2 regions of the Nitrincola nitratireducens genome follow, and region 1 is predicted to be linked to the other one. Evidence: predicted binding sites of a transcription regulator. Region 1 holds the regulator's gene; the other holds the start of a gene.
What was found. Region 1 encodes PhoB, which activates phosphate uptake and scavenging genes when phosphate is short. Its sites were predicted from a motif close to TGTCATANNNNTGTCANA; they were not measured.
Positions count from the first base shown of each region.

Region 2: the regulator PhoB is predicted to act here: its motif matches at 7,828-7,845, upstream of D791_RS14905 (putative 2-aminoethylphosphonate ABC transporter substrate-binding protein).

Region 1 is NZ_AONB01000021.1:24,477-36,465, forward strand. It holds partial or broken gene D791_RS15215 (IS1380 family transposase) at 1-882, opposite strand, end outside; gene D791_RS15220 (hypothetical protein) at 940-1,203, opposite strand; gene D791_RS15225 (hypothetical protein) at 1,330-1,566, opposite strand; gene D791_RS19240 (GNAT family N-acetyltransferase) at 2,026-2,538, opposite strand; gene D791_RS15235 (hypothetical protein) at 2,765-3,061, shown strand; gene D791_RS15240 (hypothetical protein) at 3,068-3,340, opposite strand; gene D791_RS15245 (PA3496 family putative envelope integrity protein) at 3,572-3,775, opposite strand; gene hexR (transcriptional regulator HexR) at 3,963-4,853, opposite strand; gene D791_RS15255 (YjaG family protein) at 5,044-5,646, shown strand; gene D791_RS15260 (hypothetical protein) at 5,646-5,906, shown strand; gene D791_RS15265 (hypothetical protein) at 5,919-6,350, shown strand; gene D791_RS15270 (NADP-dependent oxidoreductase) at 6,354-7,295, opposite strand; gene phoR (phosphate regulon sensor histidine kinase PhoR) at 7,338-8,669, opposite strand; gene phoB (phosphate regulon transcriptional regulator PhoB) at 8,721-9,416, opposite strand; gene ubiA (4-hydroxybenzoate octaprenyltransferase) at 9,525-10,385, opposite strand; gene D791_RS15290 (YgaP family membrane protein) at 10,505-10,627, opposite strand; gene D791_RS15295 (chorismate--pyruvate lyase family protein) at 10,711-11,253, opposite strand; gene phoU (phosphate signaling complex protein PhoU) at 11,327-11,989, opposite strand, start outside.
Region 2 is NZ_AONB01000020.1:26,536-38,524, forward strand. It holds gene D791_RS14870 (UDP-glucose 4-epimerase family protein) at 1-708, shown strand, start outside; gene D791_RS14875 (RES family NAD+ phosphorylase) at 709-1,458, opposite strand; gene D791_RS21885 (hypothetical protein) at 1,492-1,569, opposite strand; gene D791_RS14880 (HI0074 family nucleotidyltransferase substrate-binding subunit) at 1,860-2,183, shown strand; gene D791_RS14885 (nucleotidyltransferase family protein) at 2,167-2,517, shown strand; gene D791_RS21130 (methyl-accepting chemotaxis protein) at 2,559-3,647, opposite strand; gene D791_RS21135 (cache domain-containing protein) at 3,626-4,552, opposite strand; gene D791_RS14895 (choice-of-anchor I family protein) at 4,906-6,594, opposite strand; gene D791_RS14900 (porin) at 6,672-7,646, opposite strand; gene D791_RS14905 (putative 2-aminoethylphosphonate ABC transporter substrate-binding protein) at 7,893-8,915, shown strand; gene D791_RS14910 (putative 2-aminoethylphosphonate ABC transporter ATP-binding protein) at 9,092-10,237, shown strand; gene D791_RS21890 (ABC transporter permease subunit) at 10,239-11,183, shown strand; gene D791_RS21895 (ABC transporter permease subunit) at 11,183-11,935, shown strand; gene D791_RS14920 (2-aminoethylphosphonate--pyruvate transaminase) at 11,973-11,989, shown strand, end outside.

The sequences.
Region 1 (11,989 bases):
TCCAGCTGTCGGCTTGATAGGTGTAGCGCCAGAAACATCGGGTCGCACCTTTAATACCTCGCGATTTGCGTTGCTGATGCTGTGATTCAGCATAGTTCCAACTTCTATCAATCATACCTTCCAAGCGTAAATTGCGGGCGATCCCTGCGATGTAATCAACACTGTTACGCTCACACCAATTCAGTACTAACTGACGACAGAATCCACTGTCGCCACGAAAGACAATCTGCACATCAGGCCAGTGTTGACGAATAAACGTGACCAGTAGTTTCAGGATGGCTGCCGTGTGCTTTGCCCCGTCAATTTTACTGGGGCGTAGATAGGCGACTAGCGGAAATCGATCACTGAATACATAAAGCGGCAGGTAACAATAATGGTCGTAATACCCATGGAAGAACTTCTCTGGTTGGTCACCATGCAATGGGATATCTGTGGCATCAAAGTCGAGAACGACACGCTTTGGTGGCTTTTTATGTGAGGCAATAAATTGTTCCCAAAGACACTGATGGGCATCAAGAATAGCCTAGCGATTCATCTGAGACTCGAAGCGACAGAGGTTGAACAACTTGCAAGCATTTGCAGTGATTCTACCAAGGTTTGACGTGCCATATCCTGTCGTAATTGAGTGTGATCATTAAGATCGCAGTAACCGGCGGCTATGCAGAGTAATCGTTGTCGCAACATAGCTTTCAGTGAGTGTTTAACCTTGCCAGATTCTCTCCAATCCACCAGTTTACGTGCCAGTCGATCAGTAAGACCCAATTGGCGGTCTACTTCACGCAACAGAAGTAAACCGGCATCACTGGTGATATGACCACCGCTAAACTGAGCTTCAATTTTGTGGCGAGAAAGGGAGGAAAACTGAATCGTCTGTGGTAACATTTTGCTCACGGCTGAGTCCTTATCGCTGTTGCTTCGACACCAATAACTATAAGGCTTTCAGCCGTTTTTGTTTATACCTTCATGAAAATCCGGGCTAGGATAGCGATAGAAACTAAAGGTTTTCTCGTTAGGCGATTGCTTTAGAAATCTGATCATATCATTGATCATCAAATCCAAGCGATCGGCCGGATGAATCCCTAACTGTTCGTAGACAGTCTGAGAAACATGGACACAACCCTCCAGAACGTCGTTAGTCAGATACACCTGAAAATCGAGCTTTAGAGAGCATGAACGAGTGAGGTTCATCATGGGTTTGGTCATGGTATTTATCCTTGGAAAAGAAAAACCCAAAGAAAAACACCCCCAACGGGAAGTATTTCCCAATGGGTTGAAGTAGAACGGAATGATTGGCTAAATAGCCAAAATCTTAGAGAAGAGGTCTAGAGACTAGAGCAGCTTAACGATAGCGACCACCAAACCTGCAATAGCAAAGGTTTGCATCATGAGCATACGAAACATCTGAGATGTTAAACGATCCTCAAGATTTTTAAGTCCTTGGTTAAGGTCTTGCTTGGTTGCAAGCTCGTTCATGTCTGACTCCATTGCCTCAATGACGTCTTTTGCTTTATCAGCTGGGACATCAATTGATCGTAAAGCATCATAAAGGGTGATACTGGTTTTCATGAGACTCCCTCAGAAAATCTCGGAAGCCTGCCCCATTCGGGAAAGTTCCCGAGTGGGTTAAAAAGAATGCATCACCTAGTATAGCTAGACTGCCGCTGAAGATGCGATGCGGCTAAGGTATGGGCGTTACTTGGTGCAGGCGTAACAAGCCTGACTGTCAAACAGTACTAAGCTGTTAAATCATAGCCAGATAGGACAAGTAACGCAACTTTCATGATGACGAAATTGAGAACTATCATAGTTTCAATAATTTTCACTAAATGCTAAATCGCAAGATTCGCAGTGATTACAACAGTGCAGGCTTTCCTCGGACATTTGCTCCACAACTAAGGCATGAATATTTTACCTTGCTGCGATTTTCATTTATTCCTTCGGGCAGTACAGGTAGTACAAAATCCTCTTTATCGAAGAGTTTCACTTCAGCTTAACTGCTGACGCGATCGGCAAGACAAGCATTCCTCAGCTCTCTAAGCCGCGTCCAACTGCAATGCGCCAAGGTTCATTAAGGATATTTAATCGCTCTAGTATGAGCTTTTCAAGGCGTTCTGCTTCGTGCCAAAGGTGTTGCCAGCGCTGAGACTCATCATTCATATCGCCAACAGATAAAGGTTCAGTAACAACAACTCCAACTTTACTCAGCTTACGAGCTGAATTCCAGAAACCGGATGCTCCATGGAGTTCTTTAACAGCGGTAATTGGATGGCGATAGGTTTGAGCTAGGTACAACAAAAAAGCAGTAGCATATCCCTTACGCTGGAAGCGCTGTATTACCTCGATATTGAACAGATAAATACGATCAAATATCGGAGACTCTGCATAGATGGCAGTGCCAACCAGCTCATCGGTAGTATTAAAAATACTGACATTGTAATCTGGATTTGGAGACGTGAACGTCTTGTAGTAATTGACTGATGCTTTTACGGTGATTGATGGTAATTGCTCAAGCGTTGTGCGGTTGAAAATTGTATCCATGCTTGTTCACCATTGTCATGTAAGCTTTAAAATCATGGACTTTTTAACATACTAATCTGGCCCCTTCAAACGCCACACTCTAATGAGCAGTTTATGAGCCCCTATCTCGCATTCATGGCGTATTCATTAATTCATGTTAGTATTGAGTTTAAGCAATGTTGTTGAGACAGCTATACAGTAAATTGTACCTATAAATATTTAATGAGATCGTCGGAAGGAGTCGAAAATGAGCAAACTTCTCAAAGGAGCCAAGGCCTTTACTACCTCTCTTTTATTCGGTAGTAATGAAAGCCAAGGCCTGATCAGAACATTAGGCTCTGCGTCCTTAGAAGCTGGAAAAAACCTTGGTGCAGCCATCCTAGATACTAAAGAAGATGAAAAAGATCGCATTGTAGCAATTGGCGGAGACCCTAATATTCCAGATGGAATTGGAATTGGTATTCAAGGTTCGGGCTACTATAAGGACGGCTTCCTTCTCGTTCCTGACGACGAGACAGAAGCCGATTATTTTGGTAAAAATTAACTTCCGTTATTTCCTTGCCATTTTAGTAGCAGCACCCTGTAATTTATTACCGCCCTCTGATCCAGCACTTTGAGCTATTTGTGTTGAGTTACTGAGGGAGCTCTGAACCGCACTACCTACACTCATACCAGCCCAACTCAACACACCTACCCACAGCATCGGAAAAATAAAGAACATCGACCACTCCACAAACATCATGACGCCACGGTCATATACATTGTTGATGCCGGCCATAAAGCTCAATTTCGCTGCTTCGGAACGATAAATAAGATCAACCATATGACTATTGAGCCAGCGAGCTAACTCCCACCAGAACTTTATAGGGATTTAAAGGTATAAAGATACCTAGGACTAGGGCGCAGTCATGATTTTCAGGGATGGTTATGTGGCTTATCGTTGTAATTTATACACGAGAAGTATTTTGTGCCTGAGTAAAGATTGAGCCACTCAATCACACAAATGCATGAGGCAAGCCCCCAATCACTTGCCTCACAAATTCAAAAAATTCAATTAGCCTTCAAACCAGCTTTCTTGGTCGATAAAGGCGGCGAGTTCCAGCTCTTCTCGTCGTTTTTCAATGGCTCGACGTGCCTCCAATAAGCGTTTAGAAGCAAGCTTCTTACGCATGTTTGTTTGTTCAACATCGTACCCAATCAGCAGGTCGAATACTTCCGTTTGAATTGGCGATAGATCCTGTTCACTACGTATCAGCATAATGACCACTCCGATCTGAATTATCAGACTCACGGGCGTCGGCCTAGGATGCCTCGCCCGGCTCCAAAGGTTGTCACAGATCAATTATTAACCGATTTTAGGGCTGAGATCAATTGCAAACGGTTAATTTTTGATCTACGGACTGATCATATAGAGGGAAAATGACAGAATAATGACGTTTTATGGCTTAATCGGTTAAATCGTTTTGACGACGTGTCGGCAGTAGACGGTCGTTCTGCCGCAAACTGCGTAAGCTTCGTTTGATGGTCTTCAAATGGTCAAACAAGCTAGGGCCCAACTTCATGGCCACGCCCACGGCTAAAATATCAATGACGACCAAATGCACCACACGAGACGACATTAAGGTGCTGAGATCTTTATCTTCTTCGACGTCAACGTGGATTGGAATCGTTGCGAGCTCGGCTAAGGGAGTGGTGCCTGGACACAGAGTAATCACGGTTGCGCCCGTCTCTCTGACTAACTTCACCGTATGGAGCAAGTCTTTCGTGCGGCCGGTTTGTGAAATGGCAACGACCACATCACCTTGACGCAGCGTGACCGCCGAAATGGTTTGCATGTGCGGGTCGGAGTAGGCGGCAGCCGAGACCATCAGTCGATAAAACTTATGCTGAGCATCCGAACAAACGGGTGCTGATGCACCAAATCCATAGAACTCAACACGATTGGCTTTGGCGAGCGCATCGATGGCTTCTTCTAGGGTTTCTGGATCAAGCTGTTCGCGAATGTTAATCAGGTTGCCAATCATCGAGTCAAAAATCTTTTGCTTGAACTCGATAACGGTGTCTTTGGTGTCTAACGAGAATTTTTCAAAACTGGTGTTGCTCGCCAACCCTTGCGCTAACGTCAGTTTAAAGTCTTGAAAACCATCATAGTTGAGTGCCCGGCAAAAACGGACAACGGTGGGTTCGCTCACGTTGGCTTCAGAAGCTAAATCCACAATTCGCATATGAATGACGTCATTGGGGTTTGCTAACACATAGTCAGCCACTTTTTGCTCAGATTTACGCAGTTTTTCACGCGACTCTGCAATCGATTTAAGAAGATTGAAGGGGTTCAACTCTGATTCCTGTCGGAGCAATTGGTTTCAAGGCTTTAGTATAGCAATGAAAGTCGGCTTGAACGAAGCGTTTTACACTGTCGTCTGTATTTGTTTGCGACAAATGCGTGAAAAAAGCCATTGATGCTACAGATCCGAGACTCAAGCACGTACAATAGACTTAACACAAGCCAATTATGCGGAGCGCTCAATGGGCGATAGTCAAACTCTTATCAAGCAATTGAATCAGCTGAAACCCTGGCAACTGACGGCAGTGTCGGCTGCGTTTACTGAACGCATGTTGCCGAACTTCATGCTTTTCTCCAAATTATTGAATTTTGGTGATACCGCTAAGGTTCGCACCGTCATGGATGGCGTTTGGCAGCACTTATCCGGTGGCGCCAAAATGAACTTTGAAGTTCAATTGGATCATATTGATAGCAACATTCCATCTTTAGATGAGTTTGATATGTATGGCGCCATGCCAGCCCATGATGCGATTGTAGCCTTGTACTCAACCCTGACCTGCATATTGGAAGAAGATGCGTCCGAGGTGCTGAGTGTGATTAGCTTATCGCATGAGTCCGTCGCGACCTTTATTGAAGTGAATCAAGCGGACACTCAGATGTCAGATGTTGATCTGATGCGCTTTATTTCAACGCATGAACTCATGCAAGACGAAGATGCCTTTACAGAAGAGGTGTTCGAGCGCATTTTGAGTCAGGAGCATCCTGATAAAGCCTTTATTCAAAGTCTTCGGACGTTGGCTGAAAATCAGGGTATTAGTAACATTGGTATTAGTGATAGCGAGTAATGCTTAGAATTGGTTTGTGTCTACTGATTATTCCCGGTCTTGTTCTGCTGTTTATATTTTTTCGTGAGCTGATGTGGGTCGACGATTGTTTGGCCAGCGGAGGCTCTTGGAATTATGTCAAAGCAGTCTGTGACTCGTCGCAACAACATCCCTTTGTGCCATTGATGACTCGCAAGCCGTTGCTGGTCAATGGTGGAATGTTGCTGTCTTGTTTGGGTTTGCTGATCACCATCGCAGGCCTGTATCGTCGTCGGTCTTAAAGCGAGCTTTTCATGCGTCGTAAAATTGTTCTGTTTAGTCTTGTTTTTCTAGTTGCTATTGGACTTATCGCTTGGCAACAATCGCCACAGTGGTTGGAGTCTTTTAATGAAACACGAGCAGAAGAGGCTAAGCAGTATCGAGCGAAGGGCCTAGCGCTCGGAGACGTCTCAGATCAAGAGACTTGTGTGACCCGCGCGCTCAGCGACTATGCAAGTTGCACCGATTCGACCTACGCCTGCACGGTCAATCAGGGCATTCAGTTAAAAGCCTGTTTAGAAGCGGCTCAACCGAGCGAAAACTTCTGTGCAGATGTCCCTGAGTTCAATGAAAAAGCCACCGAAGAAGAGAAGAACTGGGCGCGTTACGGATGTTGGGATGCGGATATTGCTGGCGAAGGCTGCAGATTGCTGCTGCGTCAAAAGCAGCAGTTCTGCAGCCAATAGGTCTTATTCCGAAATACTGAGCAGGATCTTACCCACGGTTTTGCCTGTTGCACTCAGTTTGTGAGCGGCGGCGGCATCCGATAAGGGGAAGGTCTTCGCCAGCTTTAAAATCAACTTGCCGTCGGCCACTAAATTGGCAAGGGATGCCAGTTGTTGTGGGTTAGGCACCACACGGATCGGCTCAACGGTGACATCGGTGCCTTCTGCCGCAGCGGCAACCTGAGCGGCTGTGACGGAAGGTAAGGTCACCATGCGTCCACCGGGTTTCAGCGTAATCAAAGCATTGATGGCCGTATCGCCGCCTACACCATCGATAATTAAATCAAAGGTGTCTGCATAATCACGCATATCAGCACGTGTGTAGTCAATCACTTCTTGGCAACCCAAGCTTTGAAGAAACTCAATATTGGCCGTTGAACAGGTTGCACTGACTTGCGCCTCATGGATGGCAGCTAATTGAACAGCTAAATGACCCACTCCACCCGCACCCGCTAGAACCAGCACTTTTTGTCCCGTTTTTAGCTCGCCTTTGTCGAATAAGGCTTGCCATGCTGTTAAGCCCGCTAAGCCTAAACCGCCAGCGGTTAAGGCATCCAATCCTTCTGGACGCAGTGCGATTTGGTCAGCTGGCGCTGTTAAATACTCGGCATAAGTACTGGCGGGTGTTGGAAAACGAACGAAACCTAAAACAGCGTCTCCTACGTTAAAAGTGTCAACTCCTTCACCACAGGCTTCAATAATACCGCTAAATTCCCATCCAGGAATAAAAGGAAATTGTTCAATGAAGCCAGAAGCGCCGCCACCTGAGCAGGTTTTCCAATCGATTGGATTGACGCCAGCCGCTTGATTGCGAATTAAGACTTCGCCAGGGCCTGCTTTTGGCTGCTCGGTTTCTTCGTAGACTAAATTGTCGGGTTCGAACGCATGAACACAGATTGCAAACATCAGGTGTACTCCACAGATATTGGCTAAAAACTCTCCACTGAGTCAGTGGTGACTGATGTTATTATCTACTTCAGACTCTTCAATTTCTACGTCGGTGAGCATATCAACAGGGAAATGGCAGATAAACTCACTGCCCACACCCAATTTGCTTTTGATTTCAAGTTTGGCGCCATGCCGAGCCAAGACATGTTTGACGATGGATAAACCCAGTCCAGTGCCGCCTGTTTCCGATGATCGCCCTTCATCAACGCGGTAAAAGCGTTCGGTGAGATGCGGAATATGGTGTGATTCAATACCGCGCCCGTTATCAATGACACTTAAGTGCCCGCCGGATGCGTCGCTTCGCCATTCTATCTTTATTTCACACCCTTCTGGCGTGTACCTGACGGCATTAAATACCAAATTGGAAAAGGCGCTGTGAAGTTCGTTCGGTTGTCCGAGCAGGTCTTTATCTGACGCAATGTTGAGTGTCAGGATGTGTTCTTTTGTACCACTGAGTAATATGCCGTCACGCTTGATTCGATATAGAAGAGAAGGAAGGTTAACGGGTTGCTCATCTTTCACGTGTTGGCTTGACTCTAAACGTGACAGTAACAGCAAATCGCTGACTAGACTTTCCATGCGCAAGGTTTGTTGCTGCATTTGGCTTAAGCCACGCATAATGGGTTTGGGTAACTCTTGATCTAAGAAGGTTTCAAGATACCCTCGAATCACCGTTAGCGGGGTTCTTAACTCATGGGATGCATTCGCGACAAAGGTTTGGCGAGTCTGCTCAAGCTGCTTAAGGCGGGTGATATCACGTGCAACGAGGAGTCTGTCACCTTCACCAAATCGAGTAATGTGATATTGCAATGTCATCTGGTGATGAACGGGTGACATTAACTCAAAGGGTTCGGAGTATTCTTGTTTTTTGTAATAACGAATAAAGCGCGGGTCGCGCAGTAGGTTGAGAATGGACTTTTTCTTATCGATTTTGGGTTTGAGGCCCAATAAGCGCTCAGCTGATCGATTCCACCATTCTAACTTGTCTCTGGCATCAATAATGACAACGGCATCTTCTAACGCAGCGGAGGATTGTTGGAAGCGTCTGATGACCGACAGGAGCTTTGTTTCATGCTCCTTGTTGGAGCGTTGTAAGCGATACAGAGCATAGGATAAATCGCCCCAAGAGGACGGCAGATCCGGTGGTTCACTGTTGTCTGTTTTGATGGCCCAGGCATATAAACGCTGAAACTGTCGCAACTGATAGAGGCTCCACGAGAGCGAGCCCAGCAATAAGCCAAGCAGAAAGTGCTCAGTGACGAACCCAACCAAACCCCCGACAACACAAAAAGTGAATAGGCTAACAAACAATTTTGGTTTGGAGATAACCATAAATATGGGGGTCCATAGCGGGTTGGTTCAATGCTAAGTAGAAGGTTAACTCTAACTCAGTTGAGCTGAAAACCGATAGCCTGTTCCTCTCACGGTTTGAATTAAATAATCGTGTCGTTCGCCCAGTGCTTTGCGAAGGCGGCGAATGTGCACATCAACCGTGCGCTCCTCAACGTAAACATTCCCACCCCAAACCATGTCCAATAACTGCCCACGGGAGTATGCCCTGTCTTGATGCGTCATGAAAAACTGCAACAGACGGAATTCTGTTGGGCCCAGTTCTAAGGGTGAGTTGCTGGATAACACACGGTGAGAAATAGGATCAAGTGTTAAATCATCCACGGTAACCGGCTCTTCAATGCCTTTTGGTGTCGTGCGTCGCAGGACGGTTTTTAGACGAGCCACTAATTCGCGCGGTGAAAAGGGCTTGGTGATGTAGTCATCAACGCCGACTTCAAGGCCTTGAATTTTATTATCTTCTTCGGCTTTGGCCGTTAACATAATAATCGGGATGTTGGACGTTACTTCGTCACGACGTAAACGACGCGCGAAATCGATTCCATTCGTACCTGGCATCATCCAGTCCAGCAATACCATATCCGGCTTTTGGTCCAATACAGCGGCATGCGCTTGTTGAGCATTCTCAGCTTCTATGCATTCGTAGCCAGCCATCTCAAGTGCGACAGCAATCATCTCGCGGATAGGCGCTTCGTCATCAACAATTAATACCCGTTTAGCAACAGACATCCCTAAAACCTCAACATTAAAAACCAGATACCTATTACAAGACGTTTCTGTTACATAAATATGACAATCACGGCCTTAGTATTATCTATTTTATGAAAACAACCAAGTTTAGGCAGCATAATGCAGAACAATCCCTATCAGAACGGATAATTCGGCCAGGTGATTATTTAAAAAGGCTTTAAAGCACGGGTCGCGTTCCCTGTGCCGAATCAGCAAAAATTGATAGACAAAAAAGCCAGCGGCACCCAGTAGACCCGCATAGTACCAGCCACTCATAGAGAGCTGCAGGCCGACAAATGCCAACAATCCTAAAGCAGACAATTGAAGAAGGCTAATGATGAGCACATCGCGCTGACCAAACAAAATGGCGGTGGATTTAACGCCGATTTTCAGGTCATCGTCACGATCCACCATGGCGTATTGAGTGTCATAGGCAACGGTCCAGAGCACTTTTGCGAGATATAACAGCAGTGCAAGGGTTGGCAGGCTCTCAGTCACCGCCGTAAACGCCATAGGAATGGCCCAACCAAATGCAGCGCCTAACACCACCTGCGGTAAATGCGTGTAGCGCTTCATAAAGGGATAGGTGAATGCAAGTGCGATGCCCACCACTGACATTAAAACCGTCATGGTGTTGGTAAAAAGAACGAGAAAGAATGAAATCAGCATTAAGCCGATGAACAAATAAATGGCTTCCTTCTCAGAGACTTCGCCAGTGGCTAAAGGGCGATTGGCGGTGCGCTTAACATGACCATCGATATGCCGGTCTGCATAGTCATTAATGACACAGCCAGCCGATCGCGTTAAAAATACACCCAAAATAAAAATAATGAGGAGATGGGGAGCGGGGACGCCTTCCGATGCAATCCAGAGCGCCCAAAGTGTGGGCCACAGCAGAAGCCAGGTGCCGATAGGTCGATCAGCACGCATTAAACGAATATAAACGGAAACTTTATTTGCAACATTCATGACTCAGCTCCTTTTAGAGGCGCTATTGTACGCCTTAAGGCGCTGAGTCAAAATAACGTCTTACTTTTTCGTGCAAATTCCCAAAAGTGGGTAGAGTGGGCAATAGCCGACCAATCCCGTCAACAAGGTACAATACCGATCCAACCCCAGATAGGCAGTGCACCGAACAGGGTTGCGAGGACCAACGCTGCGCCAATCACAATTCGTAGGATGCGATCAATTCCGCCGACATTCAGTTTCATGATATAACTCCTTTATCTAAATTAGACTTTATTGTAATAGATAGAGTTGAGAATAGAAACGTTTAAACGATCTTACAAAGCACTTAAGCGTTAGGGTGATAGGTAATTTGCTGCATCGGCGGTAGGAAGATTTCGGTGACGAGTAGCGGATGTGCCGCGATCCAAAACACAGAGCGGCGGCTCGGGTAGGCTTGTCCATTGGCGTAGAAGTGGCAAAGCTCAATGTCACCTCTTTTGATGGTTGGGTCTGTAAACAGCATCGTTCCTAACGAGCGACTGCCGAGTCGATTCAGACGCTGATGACACTGTTTTAGTGTTGCGACAGGAACAACTGAGCGCGCGTAAACCCAAGGTTGTTGGTGACCCAAGAGCTCGACTTCACGAATGAGAACACGTTGTTTTGGGTTTAAGCCCAAGGCGGATGCTTCATCTTTTGTGGGGATAGCTAGGTTTTGAGAGAGAAGCTTAACAGAAAACTGTCCGTGACTGGCGCGAATTAGGGCCTCAGTTAATGAGCCCTTGTCGCACAGCCAATTGCGCCAGTGGCTAGACAGGGCAGGTCTGCGTTTTGCACTGAGCCAAGTGGATCGTGTAAAGCCGTTAAGTGGAATGTCTGAATAGTGCACAAAAACATCACATAGCCGTTGTTATGGGGTCGGCAGTATAACATTTTTGTGCAAATGGATACGTTCTGAGCGGCTAATTATCTTCGTTCAGCTCCATTTCATCGTCTGGAGATTCGTTGCGTAATGAGCGTTTAATGCTGATGAGGCTTTGGTGACGTACATCCATGCCGCTGACTTGATAAATTAAGTGTTCGGAAAGGTTTCGGGCATGATCACCGATACGCTCAAGACTTCTGAGTACCCACATAACGTTTAAAATGGCAGAGATTGAACGCGGGTCTTCCATCATATACGTGGCCAAGGAGCGCATCGCTGTACGGTATTCCATGTTCACATTGCTGTCTTGTTTGGCCACGTTATAGGCCAACTCCAGATCGCTGCGTGCGAAAGCCGTTAGAACATCTTTGACCATACTCGAAACGAGCTTACCGATATGACGAACCTCTTGATAGCCTTTAGGAGAAGGGCCACTTTGTGCAATCTCGATCGCATGCTTACAGATGCGGCTGGCTTCATCGCCCATGCGTTCAAGGTCAGTCACTGAGCGGCTAATTGACACAATTAAACGTAGATCACTGGCCGTGGGCTGGCGCGTGGCGATCATTTTTGTGCACTGATCATCAATGCTCAGTTCCATCTGATTGGTTTGCTTATCCATGCGTCGCGACTCTTCAGCCATATCGAGGTTATTGTTGATCAGTGCCTCAATCGCATCACTGACTTGCCGCTCAACAAT
Region 2 (11,989 bases), on a different contig from region 1:
GAATACCGTAAGGTCAATGTAGAAGGCACTTTAAAACTGGCCCAAGACGCTGCAGCCGCAGGCGTTAAGCGCTTTATTTATATCAGCTCGATCAAGGTGAATGGTGAGTCAACCACAGGACGCGATCCATTTTCGGCGACTCACCCGCCAGCACCGCAAGACCCGTATGGACTCTCTAAGCAAGAAGCGGAGGACGGACTGCGTCAACTGGCTGTCGATACAGGGATGGAGGTTGTGATTATTCGTCCACCCCTGGTCTATGGACCGGGCGTTAAAGCCAATTTTTTGAGCTTGTTAAAGGTGTCCGATACGGGGTTGCCACTGCCGTTTGCGCGGATTAAAAACGTGCGCAGCCTTGTGTACGTGGGCAATCTAGTTGATTGTATCATCCGCTGCACCCAGCATCCTGCGGCTGCGAATCAAACGTTTTTGGTGTCCGATGGTGAGGATGTCTCGTTACCCGAACTGGTTAAGCATATTCGCACAGCGTTGGGGCGCCCAGCTCGTTTGATGCCTGTGCCTGTTGGTTTGTTTAAGCTAGCGGGTGCTCTGACGGGTAAGCAAAGTGTGGTAGATCGTTTAGTTGGGGATTTGCAGGTGGATACCACCAATACGCGTGTGTTTCTGGATTGGACGCCTCCTTTTACGCTGGAGCAGGGGCTTCAAGCGACAGTGGCGGAGTATAAACAGTCGATTTTGACGAAGTGATCACGCCGGTAAAGGAAACCTACCATAAATCAAAAAATCGGTGAGCTGAAATTGAAATATGCGTTGTGAGCGTATGGCTTTAAACGTCACCTGCGCTTGAGTGATCTCGCAAAACCAATGTTCTTGGGTCTTTGGTTGGTGATCGACGAAGGCCTTTGGTGTGAATAGAGCGCAGCAGAGCTCATCCTGATTCAATCTTGCCGATCGATATTCAAATGCCTCGACCCCTGCTAGGCGCATGTCGGATCCAAGTGCTTGTGTAGACGCGTAATCAGTAGGATGACAGAGAACCTGTTTGAACTGATTAAATGGGTCGACCTGTAACTGAATTCCCTTGACGGTTTGATAGGCGACACTAAACAAACAGTGTTCGGTTCTGAGTTTTTCAGACGGTGGGTTGCCTAGCATGGATCGTAAAAAAACAAAGCGATAATAGGCAGATTCGCTAAGCGTGCTTTCAATCGATAGACCGCCGTAAAAAAGACTGGGCTCATGTGTGCGCCCAAACCGAGACCCCCATTTTAAAGGCGGATAACGAAAAGGTGTTTTCAAAAGGTAGTGTAAGTGATCAAAAGCACCGTTAGGATAACTCGGCTTTGATGTTTCCAGTAGATCCTCTAGTAATGATTGCTCCTCAAGGGTATCAACCAAACTGAGCGTAGCGGCTTGCTCTTGATTCTCGACAAGCCGAAATAGAACACCTTCAATAGGCTTAATTTGACCCTCGCCCTCACACTCAGACCAGATCATTTTATACTTTACCTCGTAATGCATCCAAGCAGGTCAGAACTCGAATAAGCCTTGTATGGTTTGGACTTGTTCCGCCGGAATCCCTCCCGTGAGCGTGTTCTGTGAGCGCATGAAATGTTTAATCCACGCAGCATCCCCTCCCGTTAAAGCAAAAAGCGCGCGTGCGACTCTGATATGATTGTTTCTGCAGGGTCTTGTGCAATTGCATTGACAAAGCCTTGCGACCTGAAACCGGTTGACACCCTGCAAGAGCAAAGATAGGTTGGGCAGCAATGCTAAAGAATAAGGAAAGCCATGACGGAACGGCTCGATTTACGTGCTTTGAATAATGTAATTTATTCACTAAAAGAGGCGATAGCGTCGTCAGTGATGATGTTTGGTTTAAACAGCAATCCTCAGCCGTGCAACATACCCTGATTGCTGGTGTTATTCAGAATTTTGAGTTTGTCTATGAAATCAGCGTGAAGATGCTGCGCCGTCAATTGGAAAAAGACGCAGCGAGTCTCGATGAAGTCGATTCGTATAGCTTCAGAGATATGATGCGTACTGCGGGAGAGAAGGGTTTAGTTAGAAATGTTGAAGCTTGGTTTTCGTATCGGACTTTACGCAACATTACTTCACATACATACGATCATCAGAAAGCTCAAACCGTTTACCAAGCCTCCTATGCATTTGTTTTAGATGCGCAAGATTTACTGGAAAGGATAAATGAACGAAACCAATGATTCTAATATCAGTATATCCCCTAGGGAGCATGCAATCGTTCGAGACATTTTAAAGAAATATATTGCGCAATATGATGTCTGGGCGTTTGGCTCACGTGTTAAAGGTCCACACAAACCTTATTCAGATCTTGATCTTGTCGTCATGTCGAATCAGCCACTAGAGATTGGTGTTTATTCGGATTTAGTAGACGCTTTTACGGAGTCTGACTTGCCTTGGAAGGTTGATATTGTGGATTGGTCAACGACCAGCGCTACCTTTCGTGACATTATTTTGCAAAGACGTTGTTTGATTCAAAAAGGCAATGAACCGATTAGTAAGGTTGATCTGAAATGAGCTTGGTCAATCATAAATAGACCAAGCTCACCTCATTTCCCTCACTTCATCGCATTCAACCGCTTAGCAATGCCATCAATTTTCTCACTCATTGTACTCAGATGACTGGAGTCCGACGCGTTACTGTCTGTCAGTGCTTGTAAGCGAGAAACAAACTGGCTGAGTTCATGTGATACTTTTTGCTGTTCTCCGGCGGCAATTGATATTTGAGTGGCTTGGTCTGTGATTTGTGAAAAAGCATCGACAACCTTCTGCAGATGCATTGCAGTTGTTTGCGTAGATTCAACAGCATGACCTGTTTCGCTCTGGCCTTGTTCCATGGCGGCCACGGAGTCTTGTGATCCTTTCTGTAAGCGGCTTAAAATCGCTTCTATTTCGACGGCTGAGCTTTCACTTTTTGCCGCTAAGCTTCGTACTTCATCAGCAACGACGGCAAATCCTCGTCCCGAGTCACCCGCACGCGCGGCCTCTATGGCGGCATTGAGTGCAAGTAAGTTGGTCTGTTCTGCAATCGCTCGAATGGCGCTGAGCATTCCATTGGCTTGACGGCTATCTTCATCGAGCTTAAGAATATTCTGTTGGGCTCGTGTAATGGTGTCAGCAAGCGTTTGCATGGTTGTTGCCACGCGGGACATTTCTTGTCCGCTGCTTAAAACGTCCTGATGAATGCGCTCAACCGTACCCTTGGTTTCATTCGCAAAACTAGCCACATCTTGGGAAGTGGCTCCCAGTTCTTCTGTGGCTGCAGCCAGCATATGGTTTTCATCACTCAGGCTGTTGGCTTTATTGAGAAACTCGTTACTAAAGCTTTTCAGTTGCTCGGCATCGTGCACAAGGCTTTTTGATTCGTTGTGGATCTCATCCAACAAGGCTTTTAATTTATTGCCATATGCATTGACTGCTTGGCGTAATTCACCAATTTCGTTCATCGTACCAGTGTCAAGTGCTTGAGCGCTATTCCCCTTGATTAACCCTTTAATCTGCTCTGTTGTCTGCTGAATTTTATGCAGCAGATTGCGAAAGAAAAAGGCGGCTAAAATACCCACTGTCACAAGAAGTGCTCCAATCGCCAGCATTAAAAAGAGGCCCATGCTTTGAGCCGTTGCAGTCATTTGACTTTTAGGTACCACCAAACCAATGATCCAGCCGTCTGGGGGTGCCTAATCAGGTCGACATACGCCGCTTCGTTGAGAATGGCATCATTTGGCAACTCAATCACTTCAGACTCTCGCAAATTAAGAGCTTGTGTAATCACATTAGCTAGCCAAGGTATTTCTCGACCCAGCTCTGTTGCTGTGATTAAGCTATCATCAGATTTAACAATGTTTGCAGCGGATTTTGGAAAGCTAATCATTTGCCCTGTGGAGTCAATTGCGAATACGTACCCGCCATTCTCACGCCCATGCTGCTCTAGCACAGCCGTAATACCATCTAGCATCATGTCGACTGTGGCTACGCCTGTAAAACGTCCATTCTCATGGATTGGGACTGTACAGGTTACCATTGGAATCTGCGTAAAGGGGTCGATGTAGGCTTCAGACCAGCTGCAACGATCTAAAGGAGCGTTTCGGCCGACTTGGTACCAGCTCTCATTATGGTAGCCTGAACCCGTTGGATCGTTGTAGTCGTCTAGGTATTCGATTCCGCTATTTGAGCGACCCCAAAAAAAACTTCGACGTTGGACACCGGGTGTAAAGGTGTTGGGTTCAGGCCAAATGCCACCGCCTGCAATGGCAGAGTCTCCATGGTTGTCGATGATTTCAGGAAAGAGTTTTTTAAATAAAGCCTCGTCTTTGGGAAGTTTTGAGGTTGCCAGAGCTAACGTGCTGGTAAGAAGCTGGATTTGCGCTAAATTTTCACTGAGTAAATCAGAGAGCCCTGCTTGATTAACCGAGATTTGTTGTTGCTGCTGTGAAATCAGGTCGGGTTTTACCTTCAACTCTACCACGGCGACAATCACGAGAAGCGCTAAAACGAGTATGCAAACAAAGGCCAAGTTGATTTGTTGACGTATCATCAGTGTTGGTTTGGACATAAACAACCTACCTTGCTGCAAATTAGAATTCTATTATTAATAGCATGGTGCAGTGTAAAGGTTAAGTAAAAATGTTGTTACATTCCAAACCTTGACAAGGGAAAAGAGGGCTCTCGGAGTCTGACTTGCCCTGGAAAATGGATATTGTGGATTGGTCAACGACCAGCGCTACCTTTCGTGACATTATTTTGCAAAGACGTTGTTTGATTCAAAAAGGCAATGAACCTATCTAGTAGACGGTAGAGATATGCTAGAGCACACATCTCTGCAAAAAACCTGACGTAGTAAGACTCAAGACCATCGTTCACCAAGGATGGATTGATGCCGAGTCTTGAGTCTTGATGCGTCAGAGCTTATTCCACAAAGTACACGGTCAAACTGCCACTGACTTCACTACCGACCAACAACATGGCTTTACCCGTTGGGCTTTGATCGGCATGAACAAACGCCATTCCCTCTGGTCCTAAGTCTCCCGCTTCAGGATTGGCGAGTACGTCTCCATTCATTTCACGGTTGATATCGACATCAAAGTTGCGATTATTCACGTAATCCACAAACTCGGTTTGATAGGGGTTGGTAATGTCGTAGACAAAAATACCGCCCATCCGCTCCATGCCAATAAAGGCATAGGTTTTATCACCCACTTGACCGACGGCTAAGGCTTCTGGCTCAGCGCCCTTATCGTCGCTGCGGCTGTCAAAGCTTGGCTGCTCGTTGTGATTGCTGTTGAAATGTTCAGGGAAGCGTTCAGCAATGACCCGTTCAAACTCATTTGCACTGTCGTAGACCTGCACGAGTTGGTTGTTTTCTTCTTTCCAGATCGAAAATGAACGCGCGCCATAGCTGTAGAGAGAGTCAAAAGTACAGCCCATCGGTAGACCTTGTGCATCTGGAGTACAATCTGAATTAGCGCCTTGCACGGCTGAAATACGCAAGCGACCTAAGTTTTCTGGGTCTGTCAGCTTACCGTCAAAGGCAGGAATGCCAGAGGTATCAATGGCGAGAGTGCCCCCGAGTTTCTTTTCAATATCGGCGACACGAAACTCTTCAGAGAAGCCTTTATAGTCGCGCGCATCGCCTTCATTGGCGGTTAAAATATAGGACTCACCTTGGTGCTCATACAGGGTAATGGTATCGGGTTGATAAATGCCCAAGACTGGCCACTGGCGGATATTGATTTTGTCGTCTTTATCGCTGGCATCAAGAGCATTTTCTACTAAGCTGTGGTCTTTGTATCCCAGTGGATAGATTGCGTCGACCGTTGCTTTTTCGATATCCACTTTGGCGAGTGCGTTGTTTTCTTGCAGGGCGACCCAAGCGTAGCGGCTGTCAGAGGTGATGGTGATGTATTCAGGTTCAAGATCTTGAGCTACGCTGGCACCTGGGCCGAAAATACGAATGCCTTGCTCGATCAATGTGGCTTTTTGGTCATTGAAGGCTGAAAAGTTGGCTGTATGCACGATGGCTTTATCTAAGCCTTCACGAATATCGACAACAGTGATCGAGCCTTCTGGGTCGATGGTGTATTCATCGTTAGGCTCGCCTTCGTTGGCGCTTAGGATATAGTGGCCATTGGGTGAAAAGGTGACCATGTCGGGTAAAGCGCCAGCAGGGTAGGCCGTGATAAATTTGACCGATCCATCCAGTTCCAACTGATAAACGGCGATATAGCCTGTTTCTTGCTTAGGGTCGGCTTCGATTGCCGCAGCCATTAAGTTGCCATGCACTGCGACGCTATTGACAGCGGTCATGCGGGTGCCAGCGATGGCGGCCATCACATCGGCTGCAATATCAAGCGATTCTATTTTAACTGGAGCGCTCACTTCAGATAGATCAATCACATCCACTTGGCCAGAGAGTGCATTGACAACATAGGCTTGTTGTTGAGTTGGGCTGTAGGCGACAATTTCGGCAGCACTTTTAGCAAAAGGCACGGTGTTGGGTGCATAGCGCCCGGCTTCGGTCAGGGTTAAGGCCTGGGCTGAGGTGGCAATGCTGGCCATAATGCATAGCGCTAGAGCGGCTTTTTTAAACTGATTCATGGGTATCATCCGTTTGCTGTCTGACATAAAAAAAGGCTCAAATGAGCCTTTTTTGTGAATTACTGAGCATTAAAAATCTACGCGGTAGCCGACCACAAACTTGTCGCCACGGCTGGCATACAAAGCTTGGTGTAATCATGGTATTCAGCATACACGCGACCACGGCCCATGCGTTGTTGAACGCCCAGCGCATAGTGTCTGCCTTTCAGATCCACGGCGTTATCTGGCTTACGCTCAGTTTGACCAAACTCAGCCATTAGAGTGGTATTATCAATTACATAGCTAGCACCGATAACATACTCATTCGCTTCACCCTGAGTTCTAACAAACGAGCTGCCGCCAGTTTTATCATCAAGGTGAACGTATTTGGCTTTCAAGGTAAGGCCTGAGACTTTAAAGCCAGCGGCTAAGCCCCAAGTGTTCTGATCGATACCGTAGTTTCCAACGGCATTTTTACCAGACTTAGCGTTGCCAAAGGCACCCGCGAAGTAGAGGTTGTTGGCATCATAGGCAAGGCCCAAGCTGTAACCATCAACCATGCGGTCTTTATTGCCTGATGACAGGTCATCACCTGCAAACACAGCCGAAGCAGAGGCTTGTAAGCCGTTCATTTTTGGAGACGCGTACACAAGGGTATTGCCTTGACGACGGTTAAACTGACGTGCCACCTGTGAGTGACCGCCCTGAGCACCTGAGTTGAAGTCATCCGCATACGAGGTGACTAAGGCTTGGATTGGAGCGTCTTGCTTACCACCGGTCACGGTACCCCATGAACCTGTAGCACCTAACCATGCATAACGGCCAGAATCTAGAGCGCCTTTATTAACATCCAACGCTTGTTCCCAGCGGAAGACCCCTTTGGTGTCTTCAAGGCCTAGGTCGACCGTTCCACGTACACCAATTCGCGTGCTGTCATCGTCCAAAGACATGGATTTGTTGTCTTCTTTGACCATCGCCATTCTAAATGATCCGTAAAGAGTCGCATCGGCCATGGCCACGGCTGGCACGATAAGACTGCTGGCAATTGCCATACACAGAAGTGACTTTTTCATTAAATTCCCCTATGACGCCTGTTTAAAAATAAAGTGAGTACACAAAAATCGAATCAAACTAGTATGTTGTGAAGTAAGACGTCCTGTCTGGGCTGCGATCATAGGGTCTATTTGTTGCATCTGGATGTCAGTTAAATGACATTTTCGCTCATGAGAAAACGTAATTAACAGTTCATCAAAATGTCATGCAGTTGTCATAAGTCGCTTTTAATATCTGGTCTATACCAATACAAGAGGGCTTCACTCATGTCATTTACTACCTTTAAGAAAACCACGCTCGCTTTAGCGACAGCTTTGTGTGTCTCTACGGTGGCTTCGGCAACAGAATTGACCGTGTACACGGCGGTTGAATCAGATGACTTACAAAAGTACGCGCAGCGTTTCAATCAAGCACATCCAGACATCTCTATTCGTTGGGTTCGTGATTCTACGGGGGTTATGACCGCGCGTTTATTGGCTGAAAAGGATAACCCAAGAGCCGATGTGATTTGGGGATTGGCGGCGACCAGTTTGCTGTTATTAGATGAAGAAGGGTTGTTAGAGCCCTATGCACCCAAAGGCGTTGAGCTACTGGATCCTAAGTTTGTCGATGTGAACACACCACCTGCTTGGGTAGGGATGGACGCATGGGTGGCGGCGATTTGCTACAACACGATTGAAGGCGAAAAGCATGGCGTGCCAATGCCAACGAGCTGGGAGGATCTGACCAAGCCTGAATACAAAGGCCATGTGGTGATGCCAAACCCAAGTTCTTCTGGTACGGGGTATTTGGACGTGTCGAGCTGGATTCAGCTGTGGGGTGAAGAAAAAGCATGGCAATTCATGGACGGTCTGCATGAAAACATCAGCCGCTACACCCATTCGGGTTCAGCGCCGTGTAATTTGGCGGGATCCGGTGAGGCAATTGTCGGTGTTTCCTTCGCATTCCGTGCCGCACGTTTGAAATCGCAAGGTGCCCCCGTTGAAGTGGTTTTCCCATCTGAGGGCTTAGGCTGGGATATGGAAGCCGCGGCCATTGTGAAAGGCACGAAGAACATGGATGCGGCCAAAACCTTGATGGATTGGGCTGTCAGCCGGGATGCCAACGAGCTTTACAACGAAGGTTATGCGGTGGTGGCGATGCCTGGAGTGGCAAAGCCTATTGAGAATTATCCGGCAGACATCGTTGAGCGCATGATTGATAACGACTTTGCCTTCTCGGCCGTGAATCGTGATCGCATCCTTCAAGAATGGCAGCGTCGTTACGATGCTAAGTCAGACTCTAAATAAGTCGAACCAAGTCAGTAGATCCCCGTCTTCGCGGGGATAACAGCCCCCGCAAGAGACGGCTGCTTGCCCCTAGCACGATGGTTAGGTGAAAAGCAGCCGCCCTTGTGGGGCTGTTTTTTGTCGAGGATAGGCCGAGGTGTTAATCATGCGGTCTTGGGGATTCAATGGGTGATGTTATGAGAACAATGCAACAACCGTCGTTGGCGGCGTTGGTCGGACAGACGGCGTTTATGCCGGATTCGGATGTATCTGAGTCAATTTGTTTAGAAATTGAAGGGCTGAGCAAGTCCTTTGGTGCGTTTGTGGCCTTAAACACCATCGATCTCACCATTTATGAAGGTGAGTTTGTTTGCTTTTTAGGGCCGTCCGGCTGTGGAAAAACCACCTTACTACGTGCGATTGCTGGGTTAGAGCCTCAATCGAGCGGACGTATTGTGCAAATGGGTAAAGAAATTTCACATTTGCCACCACAACAGCGTGATTTCGGCATCGTGTTTCAGTCGTATGCCTTGTTTCCCAATTTAACGATTGCAGACAACATTGCCTATGGTTTGCGCAATCAAGGGCACTCACGTCAGGCGCTGCAAGCACGTGTGCACGAGCTGATGTGTTTAATTGGTTTGGAAGGGTCTGAGAAAAAGTATCCTGCGCAATTGTCGGGCGGCCAACAGCAGCGTGTGGCCTTGGCAAGGGCTTTGGCGACGAAGCCAGGGTTGCTGTTGTTAGACGAGCCGTTGTCGGCATTGGATGCACAGGTGCGTGTGCATTTGCGTCAACAGATTAAAGCCTTGCAAAAGACCTTGGGTGTGACCACGGTGATGGTGACGCATGATCAAGAAGAGGCCTTAACCATGGCGGATCGTATTGTGGTAATGAACCACGGTGTGATTGAGCAGATTGGAACGCCAGAAGAGGTCTATCGTCATCCAAAGAGTGCATTTGTTGCTCAATTTGTTGGCAATATGAACTTCTTGAGCGCAGAGGTGTGTTCTCCAACGGCCGTGATGCTCGGCGCGCAGCGCTACACCACACAGCCTCATGCTTTTGAAAACAAACGCCCCGTACATCTGGCGATCCGACCCGAAGAGGTGGTGTTGACATCGTCAGGACAGGCCGATTCGCAACTTGAGGCACGCGTTATCCATATTGAATATTTAGGTGCTTTTTTACGTTTAACCTGTGATGTGACGAGTGCTGATATTCAGTTGCGCGTGGATATTCAGCATGCAGATGCGGTGCAGCATCAGATTCAGCTGGGCAAAGACGTACATTTGGCCTTGCCGGCAGCGAGTTGTCGTGTGTTTAGGCAGGATGGTAACTAGCATGTCAACGCTAACGACTGCCCGTATGACGGGTCTTTTTGGCTTTAATCAAGAGGCCTGGATTAAACTCGGCTTGATGCTCTTAGCCTTGGCACTCATGCTGATTGGTTTAGTCTTTCCTTTGTATACCCTGTTGTTGAAAAGTGTGCAGAACTCGGCGGGTGACTTTATTGGCTTGGCCAATTATCGGCATTACTTCTCAACCCCTTCATTGGTTAATTCAATCGCGAACTCGTTTTTCATCGCGATCATGACCATGTGTTTAGTAGTGAGCTTAGCCTTTGTGTGTGCCTATGGCATCACACGCACCTGCATGCCCGGTAAGCGGGTGTTTAAAGTGTTAACCCTCTTGCCGATTTTAGCGCCCTCGTTGTTACCGGCGATTAGCTTGGTATATATCTTTGGTAATCAAGGCTATTTAAAAGGTTTGTTGGGCGGTGAATCTATTTACGGTCCGATAGGGATTGTCATAGGTATGTGTTTCTGGATTTTTCCGCATGCCTTAATGATCTTGGTGACGGCCTTGTCCAACAGCGATGCACGTTTGTATGAAGCGGCACGCTCCTTAAAAACACCAGCGTGGCGAACGTTTCTGACCGTGACCTTGCCGGGTATTCGCTATGGGTTGATCTCGTGTGCGTTTGTGGTATTTACCCTTGCCATCACGGATTTTGGGGTGCCGAAAATCATTGGTGGGCAATACAACCTATTGGCAACTGACATTTACAAGCAGGTGGTCGGTCAACAAAACTTCCAGATGGGCGCCGTGGTGAGTATGATTTTGTTGTTGCCTGCGGTCTTAACCTTTATCGCAGATCGCTGGGTGCAACGTAAGCAAACCGCTCAATTATCGGCACGTGCGGTACCGTATCAGCCAGTCCATCTCCTGTTCGTGATTGGGTTTTTGCGCTCTTGTGCTTCTCCGTTGCGGCTGTCATTTTGTTAATGATTGGCACGGCTGTTTATGCATCCCTTATTCAGTTCTGGCCTTACAACTTGAGCTATACCTTGCGTCATTATCAGTTTGATGGCTTAGGCGGCAGTGGTTGGGAGTCTTGGTTCAATTCGTTAAAAATGGCATCCAGTGTTGCGGTGATCGGTACGTTGGTTATTTTTACCGTGGCGTGGATGGTTGAAAAAACGAAGGAGTTTGGCCTGTTGCGCCAGTGGGTGCATTTATTCGCAATCTTGCCGATGGCCGTCCCGGGAATGGTGCTCGGCTTGGCGTATATTTTCTTCTTTAACCATCCGAGCAACCCTTTAAATATACTCTATGGCACCTTGGCGATTCTGGTTTTGAATACGCTGGTGCACTTTTATACCGTGTGTCATTTAACCTCAATGACGGCTTTAAAGCAGCTGGACCCTGAGTTTGAAGCGGTCGGAGCTTCATTAAAAGTGCCGTTTTGGCGCACCTATCTGCGTGTCACCTTACCCACCTCCTTACCAGCGGTGTTGGATATTTCGGTGTATTTGTTTGTGAATGCCATGACGACCGTGTCGGCGGTGATTTTCCTCTATGGACCCGATACACGTCTAGCATCGGTTGCGGTGCTGCATTTGGATGAAGCAGGTTACTTTGCCAGTGCAGCGGCCATGTCCGTGTTGATTTTGCTGACGTCGGTTGTCGTCAAAATTCTGCACGCCATGTGTACACACCTAATACTGAAGCGCTCGCAGATATGGCGTCAGCGTTGATTTTACTTTCGACTCTATCCGTAGATTGGATGAAATGATGAAACAAGAACCCTA